DNA from 4 places in the Streptomyces sp. NPDC047043 genome. Region 2 is predicted to be linked to each of the others. Evidence: riboswitches for the same ligand, from Rfam matches in the RefSeq annotation. Region 2 holds a riboswitch; each other region holds the start of a gene.

Region 1 (4,154 bases), on a different contig from region 2:
TCGTAGAAGTCGGGGTAGCGCATGGGGCGGAGGGTCAGCTCGAAGCCCGGGTCGAGAAGGTTCTTTTCGGTGGAGCTCATTACTGGCAGGCCTCGCAGGACTCGGGGTTTTCAAGGGAGCAGGCGACGGCGTCGGGTTCGGCCGCTTGCTGCACGGGGACAGTGGCCTGGGCCGCGCGGGCGATCCGCGTCGCCGGGCGGGAACGCAGGTAGTACGTCGTCTTCAGGCCCTGCTTCCAGGCGTACGCGTACATCGAGGAGAGCTTGCCGATGGTCGGCGTCTCCAGGAACAGATTGAGGGACTGGGACTGGTCCAGGTACGGCGTACGGGCCGCCGCCATGTCGATCAGGCCGCGCTGCGGGATCTCCCACGCCGTGCGGTACAGCGCCCGTACGTCGGCCGGGATCCAGGTGAAGTCCTGCACCGAGCCGCTCGCTTCGCGCAGCGCCTCGCGGGTGCGGGCGTCCCAGACGCCGAGTTCCTTGAGGTCCTTCACCAAGTACGAGTTGACCTGCAGGAATTCACCGGACAGCGTCTCGCGCTTGAACAGGTTCGACACCTGTGGCTCGATGCACTCGTACACACCCGCGATCGACGCGATGGTGGCGGTCGGAGCGATCGCCAGGAGCAGTGAGTTGCGCATGCCGACCGCGGCGATACGTTCCCGGAGCGCCGCCCAGCGCTCCGGCCAGGTCGGCTCCACGCCGTAGTGGTCGGGGTGCAGCACACCCCGCGCGGCACGCGTCTTCTCCCAGGCCGGCAGCGGGCCGTTGCGCTCGGCGAGGTCGGCGGAGGCCTCGTAGGCGGCGAGCATGATGCGCTCGGCGATACGGGTGGAGAGGGCCCCCGCCTCCGGGGAGTCGAAGGGCAGGCGGAGTTTGAAGAAGACGTCCTGCAGACCCATCGCGCCCAGGCCGACCGGGCGCCAGCGCGCGTTCGACCGGCCCGCCTGCTCGGTCGGGTAGAAGTTGATGTCCACCACACGGTCCAGGAAGGTGACGGCGGTGCGGACGGTCTCGTCCAGCCGCTCCCAGTCCAGGTCCCCGTTGTGGACGAACGCCCCCAGGTTCACCGAGCCCAGGTTGCAGACCGCCGTCTCGCCGTCGTCCGTGACCTCCAGGATCTCCGTGCAGAGGTTGGAGGAGTGGACGACATGGCCCGGCTCGGCGGTCTGGTTGGCGGTGCGGTTGGCCGCGTCCTTGAAGGTCATCCAGCCGTTGCCGGTCTGCGCGAGGGTGCGCATCATGCGGCCGTAGAGATCGCGGGCGGGGATGGCCTTGCGCGCGAGACCCTCGGCCTCGGCCTTCCGGTAGGCCGCGTCGAACTCCTCACCCCACAGGTCAACCAACTCCGGTACGTCGGCGGGGGAGAAGAGCGACCACAGCTCGTCGGCGTTCACCCGGCGCATGAACTCGTCCGGGATCCAGTGCGCGAGGTTCAGGTTGTGCGTACGGCGGGCGTCCTCACCCGTGTTGTCGCGCAGCTCGAGGAACTCCTCGATGTCGGAGTGCCAGGTCTCCAGGTAGACGGCGGCGGCACCCTTGCGCCGGCCGCCCTGGTTCACGGCGGCCACCGAGGCGTCGAGCGTCTTCAGGAACGGGACGATGCCGTTGGAGTGCCCGTTGGTGCCGCGGATCAGCGAACCGCGGCTGCGGATACGGGAGTAGGCGATGCCGATGCCGCCGGCGTGCTTCGAGAGACGGGCGACCTGGTGGTAGCGGTCGTAGATGGAGTCCAACTCGTCCAGCGGGGAGTCGAGGAGGTAGCAGGACGACATCTGGGGGTGCCGGGTGCCGGAGTTGAAGAGGGTGGGGGAGGAGGGGAGGTAGTCGAGGCGGCTCATCAGGCCGTAGAGCGCGGCGACTTCGTCCACCGCGCGGGTGCCCGTCCCGGAATCGAGCGCAGTGTCCTCGGCGAGGCCGCTCGCGACCCGGAGCATGAAGTGCTGGGGCGTCTCGATGACCTTGCGGGTGATCGGGTGCCGCAGGAGGTAGCGGCTGTGGAGGGTGCGCAGGCCGAAGTAGCCGAAGCGGTCGTCGGCCCGGGGATCGACGAGGGCGTCGAGGCGGTCGGCGTGCACGCGGACGAACTCCGCGGTGCGGTCGGCGATGAGGCCCTCGCGAAGGCCGACGGCGATGGACTCCGTGAACGACGTGACGCCCTGGGAGGCGGCCTCGGCGGCGATGCCGATGGTGAGGAGCCGGGCGGCCAGCCTGCTGTACGCGGGGTCCTCGGAGATGAGGCCCGCGGCCGCTTCGGTGGCCAGTTCGCGCAACTCCGCCTCGTCGGCGTGCGCGGACCGGCCGCGCAGCGCTGCCGCGGCGACCCGGCCGGGGTCGGCGTCGGGGAGGTCGGCGGTCAGCTCGGTCAGGGTCCGCAGCAGCGCGGTACCGGGACCGTCTTCGTCCACAGGGGCGGTCGTGGTCGCTGAAGCCGGTTCGGCTGGCGCGATGGTCACGTGGGGCTCTCCCTCGCTCGGCAGTGGGCCTGAGGGAGGGCAGGGGGCAGCACACGAGCGCGCACGGCGTCGCGTCCACCGGCCCACTCCACGAGGCCCGGACGTCTCAGCACCCGGGCCACGGCGGCCGGGTGCACTGTCGGCAGGTCCTCGGACTGACGCTCGTACGTGTGCGAACACGCATGAGTACACCGTTGCGGGACAGTTCCGGATTCGCACCGGATTCCCCTGCGGCGACAGCGAGCATGAGCATACATCTTGTGTCGGGTGGGGGTGGCGCCCCCATATGTTGTGTCGCCGCCGACTTCGGAGCGTGTCAGAGCGTCAACTCATAGGTGATCAGCGTGAAGTCGACGCCCGGCATCGGCTTCCAGTCGCGCCCGGGGGCGCGGACGAAACCGGCGCGTTCGTAGATGCGGTGGGCGGCGTGCATGATCGGCTGGGTGGACAGGACGATGCCGGTGCAGCCGTCCGTGGCCCTGGCCCGGTCGACACAGGCGCGGACGAGGGCCTCTCCGGCGCCCCTGCCGCGGGCTGCCCGGTCGACTGCGAGCATCCGTATCTCGGCCTCCCCGGGGCGCGCGAGGTCCGCCATGGGGCCGCCGGAGGGGACGTAGGTGACGCCGCCGAGGAGTTGGCCGCCCTGTGTGGCCACGAGTACGTCGGCCGCGGCCGCCCGCTTGGCGACGTCCCTCAACTCGGCCAGATACCAGTCGCTCTCGCCGAAGGTGAGGAGGCCGTCCTGGAGGTAGGCCCGGGCGGTGATCTCACCGAGCGCCTCGTACTCGCCGGGTGCCACCCGACGGATCACGATGTCCATGGGCTCGAGTCTGCCGGACGGGTACGACAACGGGCCGCCGGATTTCCCCGGCGGCCCGCTGATCACCGCGACTGCTAGTGAGAGGCGCCAGCGGTCGCCGGCGGCAGTTCCGCCTGCACCCCGGGGTCTCCCGCGTCCGCCGTGTAGTCCTCCGGCTTCGTCTCGTCCACGCCCTCCGGTGCCTTCAGCGCCTTCAGTACGAAGGTCAGGACGACCGTCACGACAACGTTCAGGACGAACGCCGTCAGGCCGATGTAGCCCATCTCGCCGAGGCCCGGAATGTTCGCGTTGGAGCCGCCGAAGTGCTTCTGGCTCGGGTTGGTCGGGGAGGCGACGCCGTACGCGGCGAGGGTGCCGTAGACCATGCCGACCGCCCAGCCCGCGAGCAGGGCCCAGCGGTGGAACCAGCGGGTGAACAGGCCGCCGACCAGGGCCGGGAACGTCTGCAGGATCCAGATGCCGCCCAGCAGCTGGAAGTTGATCGCCACCGTCTTGTCCATCGTCAGGACGAAGACCAGCGCGCCCACCTTCACCAGCAGCGAGACCAGCTTGGAGACCTTGGTCTCCTGCTCCGGCGTCGCGTCCGGCTTGATGAAGTCCTTGTAGATGTTGCGGGTGAAGAGGTTCGCGGCCGCGATCGACATGATCGCCGCCGGGACGAGCGCCCCGATGCCGATCGCCGCGAAGGCCACGCCCGCGAACCAGCTCGGGAACATGTTCTCGAACAGCTGCGGGATCGCCAACTGCCCGTTGGTGACCTTGACTCCGGCCGCGATCGCCATGAAGCCCAGCAGGGCGAGCAGGCCCAGCATCAGCGAGTACAGCGGCAGGATCGTGGTGTTGCGGCGGATCACGTCACGGCTCTTCGAGGACAGC
Region 2 (4,154 bases):
GACGGCTCCTGGGTCTCGCACCCCGGCCTCGTCCCGGTCTGCCGCGAGGTCTTCGACCGCGTCCTGGGCCATCGCCCGCACCAGATCGCGCACACCCGGGACGACGTGGAGGTGTCCGCCGCCGACCTGCTGGCCGTACGACGCCTCACCGGCCCGCCCACGCCGGAAGGGGTGCGCACAACCATCGCCGTGGCGCTGCGCTACCTCGACGCCTGGCTGCACGGGCGCGGAGCCGTCGCGCTGGACGGGCTGATGGAGGACACGGCGACCGCGGAGCTGGCCCGCGTGCAGATCTGGCAGTGGCTGCGCCACCGCGTCGTGGATCGCGAGACGGTGCTACGGCTGCTCGACGACGAGCTGGCGGCCCTGGGCGCCGAGCATCCCTGTGCGGCACTCGACGAGATTCGGGCGATCTTCGAACGGACGGCCCTGCAACCGGAGTTGCCGCTCTTCTTCACCGCGGACGCCTACACCCGTCACCTCGTACAGCACCCGGAGGCCCGGTCATGAGCCGGGACATACGGCGCGTCGGCGTGGTCGGTGGCGGACAGATGGGGGCCGGTATCGCCGAGGTGTGCGCCCGGGCCGGGCTGGACACCGTCGTGTGCGAGGCGGACGCCCTGGCCGCGCAGGCCGCGCGCGATCGCGTGGCCGCCTCCCTGGAGCGTGCCGTACGGCACGGCAAACTCGACCCGCCGCAAGCACAGGAGGTCCTCGCTCGAATCGCCTTCACCGGCAGCCTCGAAGACCTCGCCGACCGTCAACTCGTGGTCGAGGCCGTCACCGAGAACCCCGACGTCAAGGCGGAGATGTTCACCGCCCTCGACAAGATCGTCGAGGATCCGGAGGCGATCCTGGCCACCAACACCTCCGCCATTCCCGTGATGCGCCTGGCCATGGCCACGTCCCGCGCCGATCGCGTCCTCGGGCTGCACTTCTTCAACCCCGTGCCGGTCATGCCCCTCGTCGAGGTCGTCACCTCGCTGCACACCCGTCCCGAAGTGGCCGCCGTGGCCGAGGAGTTCGTGACGGCAACCCTCGGCAGGACGGCGATCCGCTCCCGTGACCGCGCCGGCTTCGTCGTCAACGCACTGCTGGTGCCGTACCTGCTGTCCGCGATCCGCATGGCCGAGTCCGGCTTCGCCACCGCCGCCGACATCGACGCCGGCATGGAGCGGGGCTGCGCCCACCCGATGGGGCCGCTGCGACTGGCCGACCTGATCGGCCTGGACACCGTCGCCGCCATCGCCGAGTCGCTGTACGAGGAGTTCAGGGAACCCCTGTACGCGCCGTCGCCGCTGCTCCAACGCATGGTCCAGGCGGGCCTGTTGGGCCGGAAGTCCGGCCGCGGCTTCCACACCTATGTATAAGCTGATGACGCAGCTGGTTCGCCCTGTCCACCAGGCAGGCGCGTCGCAAGAGGGAACCCGGTGGGAATCCGGGACTGCCCCGCAGCGGTGAGCGGGAACGACCGCCGTCATACGCACTGGATCCGGATGTCCCGGGCCCGGGAAGCGACGGCCAGTAGGTGCCTCGTACGACGTCCTTCACACGACGTCTTCGTACGACACGAGGCGTGCCCGTGAGTCCGAAGACCTGCCACTGCCCGTGTACGACCCACTCGTGCGCGGAGATTCCGGTGACCTCGAGGGCGGGTCGGCGAGCACAACGGGCGGGCACGGACTGCGTGCCGTCGCCGGTTGGCCGTTCCTTCGCGTCCTCACCCCGTCGCCGGGGTCGTTCGACGAACAGAGCTCGCGAAGGAGAGTCTCGTGACAGCGAAGTCCGCAGCCGCGGCAGCACGGGCGACCGTGTACGGCTACCCCCGCCAGGGCCCGAACCGGGAGCTGAAGAAGGCGGTCGAGGGCTACTGGAAGGGCCGCGTCACCACCGACGCCCTCCATCGCACGGCCGCCGAACTGCGCCGCGCGAACTGGCGGGAGCTGGCCGACGTCGGCGTCCACGAGGTGCCGACCGGTGACTTCTCGTACTACGACCACGTCCTGGACACCACGCTCATGCTCGGCGCCGTCCCGGCACGCCACCGTGCCGCGGTCGAGGCCGACGCGCTCGACGGGTACTTCGCCATGGCCCGCGGCACGCAGAACGTGGCGCCGCTGGAGATGACGAAGTGGTTCGACACCAACTACCACTATTTGGTACCCGAGTTGGGCCCGGACACGGTGTTCACGGCCGACTCGGCCAAGCAGGTCGGCGAGTTGACGGAGGCGCTGGCCCTCGGCCTGGCGCCCAGGCCCGTGCTGGTCGGCCCCGTCACGTATCTGCTGCTGGCCAAGCCCGCGCCGGGTGTCACTGCGGACTTCGAACCGCTGACGCTGCTCGACCGGCTGCTGCCCGTCTACGCCGATGTCCTCGCCGATCTGCGGGCCGCCGGCGCCGAGTGGGTGCAGCTGGACGAGCCCGCCCTCGTCCAGGACCGCACCCCGGCCGAACTGACTGCCGTCGCCCACGCCTACCGCAACCTCGGCGCCCGCACCGACCGTCCGAAGCTGCTGGTCGCCTCCTACTTCGACCGGCTGGGCGAGGCCTTGCCGGTACTGGCCAAGACGTCGGTCGACGGGCTGGCGCTGGACTTCACCGGCCCGGCGGCAGCCAACTTGGACGATCTCGCCGCGATCGGCGGTCTGTCCGGGAAGCGGCTGGTCGCAGGCATCGTGGACGGCCGCAATGTGTGGATCAACGACCTGGGCAGGTCCCTGTCCACGCTGGCCACGCTCCTGGGCCTGGCCGACCGGGTCGACGTGGCCGCCTCCTGCTCCCTGCTGCATGTGCCGCTCGACGCCGGCGCCGAGCGTGACATCGAACCGCAGATCGCCCGCTGGCTCGCCTTCGCCCGGCAGAAGACGGCCGAGATCGTCACGCTGGCCCGCGGGCTGGCCCACGGCACCGACACCATCGCCGCCCAACTGGCCGCGAACCGCGCCGACCTGGCCTCCCGCGCCGGATCGCCGATCACCCGCGACCCCGCCGTACGGGCCCGCGCCGCCGCCGTCACGGACGCCGACGCGCACCGCTCCCGGCCGTACGCCGAACGGGCCGTCGCCCAGCGCACCCACCTGCGTCTGCCCGTCCTGCCGACCACGACCATCGGATCATTCCCGCAGACGGCCGAACTGCGCACGGCCCGCGCCGACTTGAGGGCAGGACGGATCGACACCGCCGGATACGAGGAGCGCATCAGGGCGGAGATCGGCGAGGTGATCGCCTTCCAGGAGAAGATCGGCCTCGACGTCCTGGTGCACGGCGAGCCCGAACGCAACGACATGGTGCAGTACTTCGCCGAGCAGCTCACCGGCTGTCTGGCCACGCAGCACGGCTGGGTGCAGTCCTACGGCACCCGTTACGTCCGCCCGCCGATCCTCGCCGGCGACATCTCCCGGCCCGATCCGATGACGGTGCGCTGGACGACGTACGCCCAGTCCCTCACCGCGCGCCCGGTCAAGGGCATGCTCACCGGCCCGGTCACCATGCTCGCCTGGTCGTTCGTCCGCGACGACCAGCCGCTCGCGGAGACCGCCCGGCAGGTCGCCCTCGCCCTGCGCGACGAGGTCAACGACCTTGAGGCGGCGGGCACTTCGGTCATCCAGGTGGACGAGCCCGCACTGCGCGAGACGCTGCCACTGCGGGCCGCCGACCGCCCGGCCTACCTGGCGTGGGCCACGGAGACCTTCCGGCTCACCACGAGCGCCGTGCGTCCGGACACACAGATCCACACGCACATGTGCTACGCCGAGTTCGGCGACGTCGTCCAGGCGATCGACGAGCTCGACGCGGACGTCATCAGCCTGGAAGCGGCCCGCTCCCACATGCAGGTCGCCCGCGAACTGGCCGCCCACGGCTACCCGCGCGAGGCGGGACCGGGCGTGTACGACATCCACTCCCCTCGGGTGCCGAGCGTGGCCGAGGCGGCCGCCCTGCTGCGCAAGGGACTTGAGGCGATCCCCGCCGAACGGCTGTGGGTCAACCCCGACTGCGGCCTGAAGACCCGCGGCTGGCCCGAGACCCGTGCGTCTTTGGAGAACCTGGTCGCCGCGGCCCGAACGGTCCGCGCGGAGCGGGCCGGCTCCTGACGGGACACCGGCCCGGCGCGTTACGCCGTCACGACGCGAGCAGCAGACTGTCGCCGCGCTCCT
Region 3 (4,154 bases), on a different contig from region 2:
ATCGTGGCGGGCCTCGCCGCGATGCTGGCGACCCGGCTGTCGTACACGCTCGGCAAGAAGGCCGACGGCAAGGCCGCCGAGAAGGGCTACCGCGCCGGCCAGATCGCCTCGGCCGGCCTGGTCTCCCTCGCGCACGGCACGAACGACGCGCAGAAGACGATGGGCATCATCACCCTCGCCCTGGTCGCCGGCGGCGTCGTCGCCCCCGACTCCGACCCGCCCACCTGGGTCATCCTCTCCGCCGGTCTCGCCATCGCGCTCGGCACCTGGCTCGGCGGCTGGCGCATCATCCGCACCATGGGCAAGGGCCTGACCGACCTCCAGCCGCAGCAGGGCTTCGCCGCCCAGACCAGCGCGGCCACGGTCATCCTGGCCTCCTCCCACCTCGGCTTCTCCCTCTCCACCACCCACTCGGTCTCCGGTTCGGTGATGGGCGCGGGCCTCGGCCGCAAGGGCGGTGTGGTCCGCTGGTCGACGGCGACCCGGATGCTGGTCGCCTGGGTCCTGACGCTGCCGGCCGCCGCCCTGGTCGGCGCGCTCGCGGAGTCCGTGACCGACCTCGGCGACTGGGGCACCGGCGTGGTCGCCGTCTTCCTGATCGCCTCCAGCGCGGCCATCTGGAAGATCTCCCGCCGTGAGGTCGTAGACGCCTCGAACGTCAACGAGACCGAGGAGCCGGCGGGCGTGGTGACCACGGCGATCGCCGCCGTGACCCCGCCGCCCGCGGGCACGGTGACCGAGGACCTGACGGCCACCATCCCCGCTCCGGCCGCCACCCCCGACCAGGCCGCCCCGCCCGCGGCGACGGTCTGAGCCCGCCCATCCGGTACGAAGGAAGAGAAGCAGCATGAAGATCGACTGGGCAGCCCTGGGCTCCGTCTTCGGCGTCAGCCTCGCGGTCACCGTGGGCCTCGTCGCCCTGTTCACCCTGGGCGTCATGGGCCTGTCCCGCCGCGAACGGGCCGTGGCACAGGGCAATTCGGCGACCCTCGCGGTCACCGGCGCGTACGTGGCCTTCGCGGGGTGCGCGGCGGCGGTGGCGTACGGAATCAACCTGATCATGGCCAAGGGCTGAGCCCCGGGCCGCAGTTGCTCCGCGCGTGGTGCCGGGACGGTGATCCGTCCCGGCACCACGCGTTTCCGTGACCACTGCGACCCCTCGTATGTGGGCCTCAGCACACTCTCCCGTCGCAGGTCAACGGCAAGTTGACGGCCCTTCCAAGGCCGTGGTGGACTGCCGAGGCCAGCTACGGCGGCAAGAGAGGAAGCCGGTGCAAGTCCGGCGCGGTCCCGCCACTGTCACCGGGGTAGGAAGTCCCGGGAGCCAGGAACTCTCACCGCCGGTCTCGTCGAACCAGGGCGCGGACACCCTGAGTGAGGACATATCGCCATGCCAGCCTGCCGTTTGAGGGCCTGCCCGCGAACCCCCGTCGTCCGCCCGCAGGGCGGGCACCGCGGTGGCCGATGCGTGCGATCGCAAGGCGCCGGGCTGCCCTCGTGGCGGAGCCAGGCCCTCAGGTACAGGACCAGGTCGCTGCCCGACCCCACGGCCGGCTGAGCCCATGCGTGCCGATCGCGTTTTCGCGTACGGCGCCGCCGCCGGACTTCTCGGTGACCTTCTGCTCGGCGATCCGCGCCGTGGGCATCCGGTCGCCGCGTTCGGGCGGGGCGCGGGGGCCGTGGAACAGGTGTTGTGGCGGGACCATCGTGGGTGGGGGGCGCTGCACACGGCCGTGTGCGTGGGGGGTGCCGTCTCTGCCGGTGCCCTGGCCGCTTCTCTCGTACGTCCCTCCCGTACCGCCTCCGTCGCGCTGACCGCCGCCGCCACCTGGGCCGTGGTCGGGGGGACTTCGCTCGCGCGTGAGGCGCGGAGCATTGGGCGTGCCCTGGAGGCGGGGGACGTCGAGGCCGCCCGGGCCCGGCTGCCGCATCTGTGCGGGCGGGATCCGCAGGCGCTGGACGCCGACGGCATCGCCAGGGCGGTTGTGGAGTCCGTTGCCGAGAACACCTCGGATGCCGTCGTGGGGGCGCTGGTGTGGGGGGCCGTCGGCGGGGTGCCGGGGCTGCTCGGCTTCCGGGCCGTCAACACCCTCGACGCGATGGTCGGTCACAAGTCGGCCCGGTACCGGCGGTTCGGGTGGGCGGCCGCGCGGCTGGACGACCTGGCCGGGTGGCCCGGCGCCCGGTTGACGGCCGTGCTGGCGACGGTCGCCGGTGACGATCCCCGCGGGGCGGCACGTGCCTGGCGTACGGATGCCTCGAAGCACCCGAGCCCCAATGCCGGGCCCGTGGAGGCGTCGTTCGCGGGGGCGTTGGGGGTGCGGCTCGGCGGGACCCTGTCGTACGGGGGGCGGGTCGAGCACCGGCCCGTTCTCAACGCGCAGGGGCACACCGTCGCCGTGGCGGACATCGAGCGGGCCGTACGCCTCTCGAGGCGCGTCGGTCTGCTCGCGCTCGGCGTCGGTGTCGCCGCACGCCTCGTGAAGGGACGCAGGTCATGACCGGGGGCGGTCTTCTCGTTGCCGGTACCACCTCCGATGCCGGCAAGAGTGTCGTCACCGCCGGTATCTGTCGTTGGCTGGTGCGGCAGGGGGTCAAGGTCGCGCCCTTCAAGGCGCAGAACATGTCCCTCAATTCGTTCGTGACGCGCGAGGGTGCCGAGATCGGGCGGGCGCAGGCCATGCAGGCGCAGGCCTGTCGCATCGAGCCCACCGCGCTGATGAATCCCGTGCTGCTCAAGCCCGGTGGTGAGCAGAGCAGTCAGGTGGTGCTCATGGGCAAGCCTGTCGGCGAGCTGAGTGCCCGGGGGTATCACGGGGGGCGGCAGCAGAAACTGCTCGGGACCGTTCTCGACTGTCTCGCCGAATTGCGGGGCACGTATGACGCGGTGATCTGTGAGGGGGCCGGTTCTCCCGCCGAGATCAATCTGCGGCGGACGGACATCGTCAACATGGGGATCGCGCGGAATGCGCGGTTGCCCGTGCTCGTGGTCGGGGACATCGATCGTGGTGGTGTCTTCGCGTCCTTCTTCGGGACCGTCGCGCTGCTCTCGCCCGAGGACCAGGAGCTCGTCGCCGGGTTCCTCGTCAACAAGTTCCGGGGGGACGTCAGCCTCCTGGAGCCCGGGCTCGACATGCTGCACGGGCTCACCGGGCGGCACACCTACGGCGTCCTGCCCTTCCGGCACGGTCTCGGCATCGACGAGGAGGACGGGCTGCGGGTGTCGCTGCGCGGCACGGTCCGGGAGTCGAACACCGCCCCGCCCGTCGGGGAGGACGTGCTGCGGGTCGCCGTCTGTGCGATCCCGCTCATGTCCAACTTCACGGACGTCGACGCGCTGGCCGCCGAACCGGGTGTCGTGGTGCGGTTCGTGGACCGGCCCGAGGAGCTCGCCGATGCCGACCTCGTCGTCATTCCGGGGACGCGGGGGACGGTCCGTGCGCTGGAGTGGCTGCGGGAGCGCGGCCTTGCGGAGGCCCTCGTGCGCAGGACCGCCGAGCAGCGGCCCGTGCTCGGCATCTGCGGCGGCTTCCAGGTGCTCGGCGAGCACATCGAGGACGAGGTCGAGAGCCGGCAGGGGGACGTGACGGGCCTCGGTGTCCTTCCCGTCCGGGTGCGGTTCGCCCGGGAGAAGACCCTCACCCGGCCGGTCGGCGAAGCCCTCGGCGAGCGCGTCGAAGGGTACGAGATCCATCACGGGGTCGCGTCCATGGACGGAGGGGAAGCCTTCCTGGACGGCTGCCGGGTCGGGCAGACCTGGGGCACCCACTGGCACGGTTCGCTGGAGTCGGACGGCTTCCGGCGGGCCTTTCTGCGCGAGGTGGCCGCTGCCGCGGGCCGCCGCTTCGTGCCCGCCGACGACACCTCCTTCGCCGCGCTGCGCGAGGAGCAGCTCGACCGGCTCGGCGACCTGATCGAACAGCACGCGGACACGGACGCGCTGTGGCGGCTCATCGAGTCCGGCGCGCCGCAAGGACTGCCTTTCATCCCACCGGGAGCACCCGCATGAGCACAGTGTTGTTGTTGTCGACCGCCGACACGGATCTGTTGGCGGCCCGGGCCGCTTCCGACGCCGACTACCGGATCGGCAACCCCACCCGGGTGGACGTCGAGCGGGAACTCCCCGGTCTCCTCGCCGGCGCCGACGTCGCCGT
Region 4 (4,154 bases), on a different contig from region 2:
CTCCGGCGGCGCCACGCCCCCACCCGACGTGGGCTGGGTCGGGGAGCACGCGCTGCCCTGGCTCCAGCAGCCCTACTGGCATCCGCTACTGGCGTTGGCCGGGTTGATCGTGCTCAGCCTGTTGATCAGCGGCGCCGTCACCAAACTGGCGAAGATCATCCGGCGAGGAACGACGAACGTGCTACGGCGTCTGCGAGCATTGGGGGAAGGGCCGGAACCCGCGCGATCAGGTGCCGTCACCGCCGCACCCTCGGCATCCCCAGACCGATCCACGAGATGATCTCCCGCTGGATCTCGTTGTTGCCGCCGCCGAAGGTGAAGATGACCGCCGAGCGGTAGCCGCGTTCCAGTTCGCCGTGGAGGACCGCGCCCGTCGAGCCCTCCTTGAGGGCTCCCGCGGCGGCGACGATCTCCATGAGCCAGGCGTAGGCGTCCCGGCGGGCTTCGGAGCCGTAGACCTTGACCGCGGAGGCGTCCTGGGGGGTGAGGGTGCCGTTCTGGACGGCGTTCACCATCTGCCAGTTGAGGAGTTTCATCGCGTCGAGCCTGGTGTGGGTCTGGGCGAGGCGGCGGCGCACCCAGGGCAGGTCGATCACGCGGCGGCCGTCGGCGAGCTTGGTCTCCGTGGCCCAGCGCTGTACGTCCTGCAGGGCGCGGATGGCCATGGTGCCGTGGGCGGCGAGGGTGACGCGCTCGTGGTTGAGCTGGTTGGTGATCAGCCGCCAGCCCTGGTTCTCGGCGCCGACGCGGCGGGAGACGGGGACGCGGATGTTCTCGTAGTAGCTGGCCGTGGTGTCGTGGGAGGCGAGGGTGTTGATGAGGGTGCAGGAGTAGCCGGGGTCGGTGGTCGGGACGAGGAGCATGGTGATGCCCTTGTGCGGCGGGGCGTCCGGGTCGGTGCGGGTGGCCAGCCACACCCAGTCGGCGGTGTCGCCGTTGGTCGTCCAGATCTTCTGGCCGTTGACGACGTACTCGTCGCCGTCGCGGACCGCGCGCGTCTTGAGGGATGCGAGGTCGGTGCCGGCGTCGGGTTCGCTGTAGCCGATCGCGAAGTCGATCTCGCCGGAGAGGACCTTGGGCAGGAAGTAGGCCTTCTGCTCGTCCGTGCCGAACTGCATGATCGTCGGTCCGACCGTGTTCAGTGCCATGAGCGGGAGCGGTACGCCGGCCTGGGCGGCCTCGTCGAAGAAGATGAACTGCTCCATCGCTGTGAGTCCGCGCCCGCCGTACTCCTTGGGCCAGCCCACGCCGAGCCAGCCGTCCGTGCCCAGGCGCCGGATTGTCTCGCGGTAGAAGCGCTTCTGGGCTGCCGGGTCGCCGTGCCGGGCGTAGGCGTTGTCGGGCACCAACTCGGCGAAGTACGCACGCAGTTCGGTGCGCAGCCGTTGCTGCTCGGGCGTGTATTCGAGGTGCACGGCGCCTCCAGGCTCCCGGGACCGGTCCTGACGGCGCACACCGTAGAACGTGTTCCAGAAATTGGGAATGGCGCGGAGCGTCGGGGATTGGCGCGGCATACGGAAAAGGGGCCCCCGGTCGTCCGGGAGCCCCTTTCGTTGAACTGCTCAGTGCGCGGCTGAAGTGCTCAGTGCGCGACCGGAGTTGCCCGGGCCTCGGCCGGGGTTACCGACGACTTGGCCCCTTTGGGAGCCAGCAGCCGCTCCGCCAACAGCCCGAAGACCAGCCCGAAGGAGGTCCACAGGGTCGCTTGGACGGCCAGGGCCGCCAGGCGGAACTGCCACAGCAGGGTGGCCGAGAAGTCCTTCGGGACCTCGTTGAAGGAGGGCAGGAACGCGTACGCCAGCCCGACGACGAGGAGGAGGAAGGCGCCCGCGGCAATCGTCGCGTTCCAGTTGCCGAGGCGCGGCGCGAGGCGTTTGCCCAGGATCACGGTGGCGACGGCGAGCAGCACGCTGAGGGCGACCATCAGGAAGTACAGGGTGGTGCGCTTGCCGATGGTGTCGGGGTCGCCGACGGACGGCGGGTTGGCCGGGTACTTCAGGAACGGCACGACGTACACGGCGATCAGGCCGGCGGCCGCCAGGAGCAGCGCGCTCGCGCGCGGCCCGAAGCGGCCGATCCGGCCCAGCGCGAAGCAGTACGCGAGCGCGGCGATGCCGCCGAACGCGATGCCGTAGACGAGGACACCGGTGGACAGACCCGCGGTGGACTGCATCGTGCGGCTGACGGCTTCGACGCCGTGCTCGTGGGAGTGCGCCTCCTCGTAGGCGATGGCCGCGTCGACGCGCGGTTCACCCAGGAAGTAGGCGACGACGAGGGCGAGCAGGCCCGCGGCGAGTCCCGCGAGCATGCCACGCACCAGGAGGTTGCGGACGGTTGCCGAATTCATGGGCTGTGCGTGCTCCCCGGCCGTCAGTGGCAGGGGAAACCGAGCAGGTGGCGGGCGTCGTGCACCCACTCGTGGACGTTCTCTCCGCTCATCACAGAGGTGGCGCCCTGCTCGGCGCCGACGAAGTAGAGCAGGACCAGCATCAGGATGCCGAAGAAGACCGCCCAGGGGACGATCGCACCGATCGGCAGCTTCGCCGGTACGGCAGTGGGGGTGGTGGTCGGCTGAGCGACAGACTGCGCCATGGCAGGCCCTCCTGGGGAACTCGCGTCCCGTCTCGGTGGTGCACAGGACGACGGGCGGGTCTGACTCGCCCGGCCCGCACCCAGGGTGCGTGCCCGGCATTACAGTGGCGCGACCGTGCCGGATTCCCACCGGCTTCCGCTGTGCCGTCGTCAATATCGACGAGACGGTACCGCGAAGCGAAGGCGCGGCCAAGGGCGCACGGAAGGGCGGCGAGCGCCCCGGGGAACCCTTTCGCCGCCAATTCGCGGAGTGCAAAGGGATGTTGAGCACGGGAGTGGACGCATGACGAGCCGAGTGATCTTGATCTCACCCGCGATCAGCGCCGCGCTGAGACAGGCCCGCTTCGACGACGGCTGCTCCCTGGACGCGGCCGGGCTGCGGCAGGCGCAGGCCGCCGTCGGTACGGTCCCCGCGGTCGGGCGGGCCTGGTCCTCCCCCACCGTGCGCTGCCGCGAGACGGCCGGTGCGCTCGGGCTGGACGCCCTGGACGCGCCGGAGTTGGCGGGGCTGGACGCGGGGCGCTGGCGCGGGGCGACGCTGGCGGAGGTCGGCGAGCGGGATCCCGAGGGGCTGGCCCGGTGGCTGTCGGATCCCGGATCGGCGCCGCACGGCGGGGAGTCGGTGCGGGCGCTGTGCGACCGGGTGGCCGGCTGGCTGGAGACGGCCGCGCAGTCGGCGGGCGCGAGCGCGGCCGTGGTCGAGCCCGAGGTCGTACGGGCCGCGGTGGTACGGGCATTGGGCGCGCCGGAGTCGTCGTTCTGGCGCGCCGACGTCCCGCCGCTGGCCGCCGTGGAGCTCAGCGGCAGGGCGGGGCGGTGGAACGTACGGCTCGGCCGGCCGCTCGGCACCGCGGAGTGAGCGCCGGTTCACTGCGGCGCCGGGCGGATTCGCGCCCCACCGTGGGCGTCGGTTCGCCGGCTCCGGGAACGGAGCCTCGGTTCAGCGTCGTCAGGGACATCCGTGGGTGTCAGTTCAGCGTGTCGAGGAAGTCCGTGCACGCCTGGGCGCACTCCCGGCAGGCCTTCGCGCCGTCCTCGGCGCCCGGGTGCCGGTCGAAGACGTGCGCGCACTCCAGGCACACGGTGCGGCACCACTCCACCTGGATGCGCATACCGGCCTCGTCCAGGCGGTTCTGCTCGGACAGCACCCGGCACGTCGCGTCGCACACCTCCGCACACATGATGCCCTTGCGTCGTACGAGTTCCTGCTCCTCCGTGCCGTCCGGATCCACGAGGCTGGCGCGCAGCGCACACGCGCGAGCGCACTCGGTACAGGCCTGCGCGCAGGCGAAGCGGTCCTCCAGGAACTGGAAGAGCTCCTGCTGGGTCGTCGATGTCACACCGGGCGGGTAGCCGCTGCCGTTCGCGCCAAACCCGGTGTTCGCCGTGGTTGTGGCGGTGGGGCCGGGGCGGGCCGGTTCATGGCGGACGCCCCGGGTACCCGCGGGCTCATGAGTACCGCATGGATGGACATCGCCGCAGGCCGCGGCGCACTCGGGATCGGTATGGCCGTGGCGGGCGTGGTGGTCGTCGCGCTGCTGATCGGCGCGTTTTGGCTGGGT

The links. Region 2 has a riboswitch for cobalamin ahead of metE (5-methyltetrahydropteroyltriglutamate--homocysteine S-methyltransferase). Riboswitches for the same ligand answer to the same signal wherever they lie in the genome.
Region 1: it holds a riboswitch for cobalamin, as region 2 does, so the genes downstream of both, ABZ880_RS20115 (ribonucleoside-diphosphate reductase subunit alpha) here and metE (5-methyltetrahydropteroyltriglutamate--homocysteine S-methyltransferase) in region 2, are expected to answer to the same signal.
Region 3: it holds a riboswitch for cobalamin, as region 2 does, so the genes downstream of both, ABZ880_RS37170 (cobalamin biosynthesis protein) here and metE (5-methyltetrahydropteroyltriglutamate--homocysteine S-methyltransferase) in region 2, are expected to answer to the same signal.
Region 4: it holds a riboswitch for cobalamin, as region 2 does, so the genes downstream of both, ABZ880_RS24295 (CbtB-domain containing protein) here and metE (5-methyltetrahydropteroyltriglutamate--homocysteine S-methyltransferase) in region 2, are expected to answer to the same signal.

The regions. Positions count from the first base shown of each region.
Region 1 covers NZ_JBEYVO010000012.1:71,928-76,081, forward strand. The annotation lists gene ABZ880_RS20110 (ribonucleotide-diphosphate reductase subunit beta) at 1-80, opposite strand, end outside; gene ABZ880_RS20115 (ribonucleoside-diphosphate reductase subunit alpha) at 80-2,458, opposite strand; cobalamin riboswitch at 2,582-2,718, opposite strand; gene ABZ880_RS20120 (GNAT family N-acetyltransferase) at 2,775-3,278, opposite strand; gene mctP (monocarboxylate uptake permease MctP) at 3,353-4,154, opposite strand, start outside.
Region 2 covers NZ_JBEYVO010000001.1:178,522-182,675, forward strand. The annotation lists partial or broken gene aceB (malate synthase A) at 1-510, shown strand, start outside; gene ABZ880_RS00825 (3-hydroxybutyryl-CoA dehydrogenase) at 507-1,370, shown strand; cobalamin riboswitch at 1,368-1,619, shown strand; gene metE (5-methyltetrahydropteroyltriglutamate--homocysteine S-methyltransferase) at 1,773-4,091, shown strand; partial or broken gene ABZ880_RS00835 (superoxide dismutase) at 4,120-4,154, opposite strand, start outside.
Region 3 covers NZ_JBEYVO010000028.1:117,282-121,435, reverse strand. The annotation lists gene ABZ880_RS37180 (inorganic phosphate transporter) at 1-813, shown strand, start outside; gene ABZ880_RS37175 (hypothetical protein) at 848-1,075, shown strand; cobalamin riboswitch at 1,213-1,355, shown strand; gene ABZ880_RS37170 (cobalamin biosynthesis protein) at 1,563-2,501, shown strand; gene ABZ880_RS37165 (cobyric acid synthase) at 2,498-4,009, shown strand; gene cobN (cobaltochelatase subunit CobN) at 4,006-4,154, shown strand, end outside.
Region 4 covers NZ_JBEYVO010000015.1:131,729-135,882, forward strand. The annotation lists gene ABZ880_RS24280 (patatin-like protein) at 1-280, shown strand, start outside; gene ABZ880_RS24285 (acyl-CoA dehydrogenase family protein) at 237-1,415, opposite strand; gene ABZ880_RS24290 (CbtA family protein) at 1,583-2,347, opposite strand; gene ABZ880_RS24295 (CbtB-domain containing protein) at 2,371-2,592, opposite strand; cobalamin riboswitch at 2,628-2,776, opposite strand; gene ABZ880_RS24300 (histidine phosphatase family protein) at 2,876-3,451, shown strand; gene ABZ880_RS24305 (ferredoxin) at 3,561-3,932, opposite strand; gene ABZ880_RS24310 (DUF6479 family protein) at 4,044-4,154, shown strand, end outside.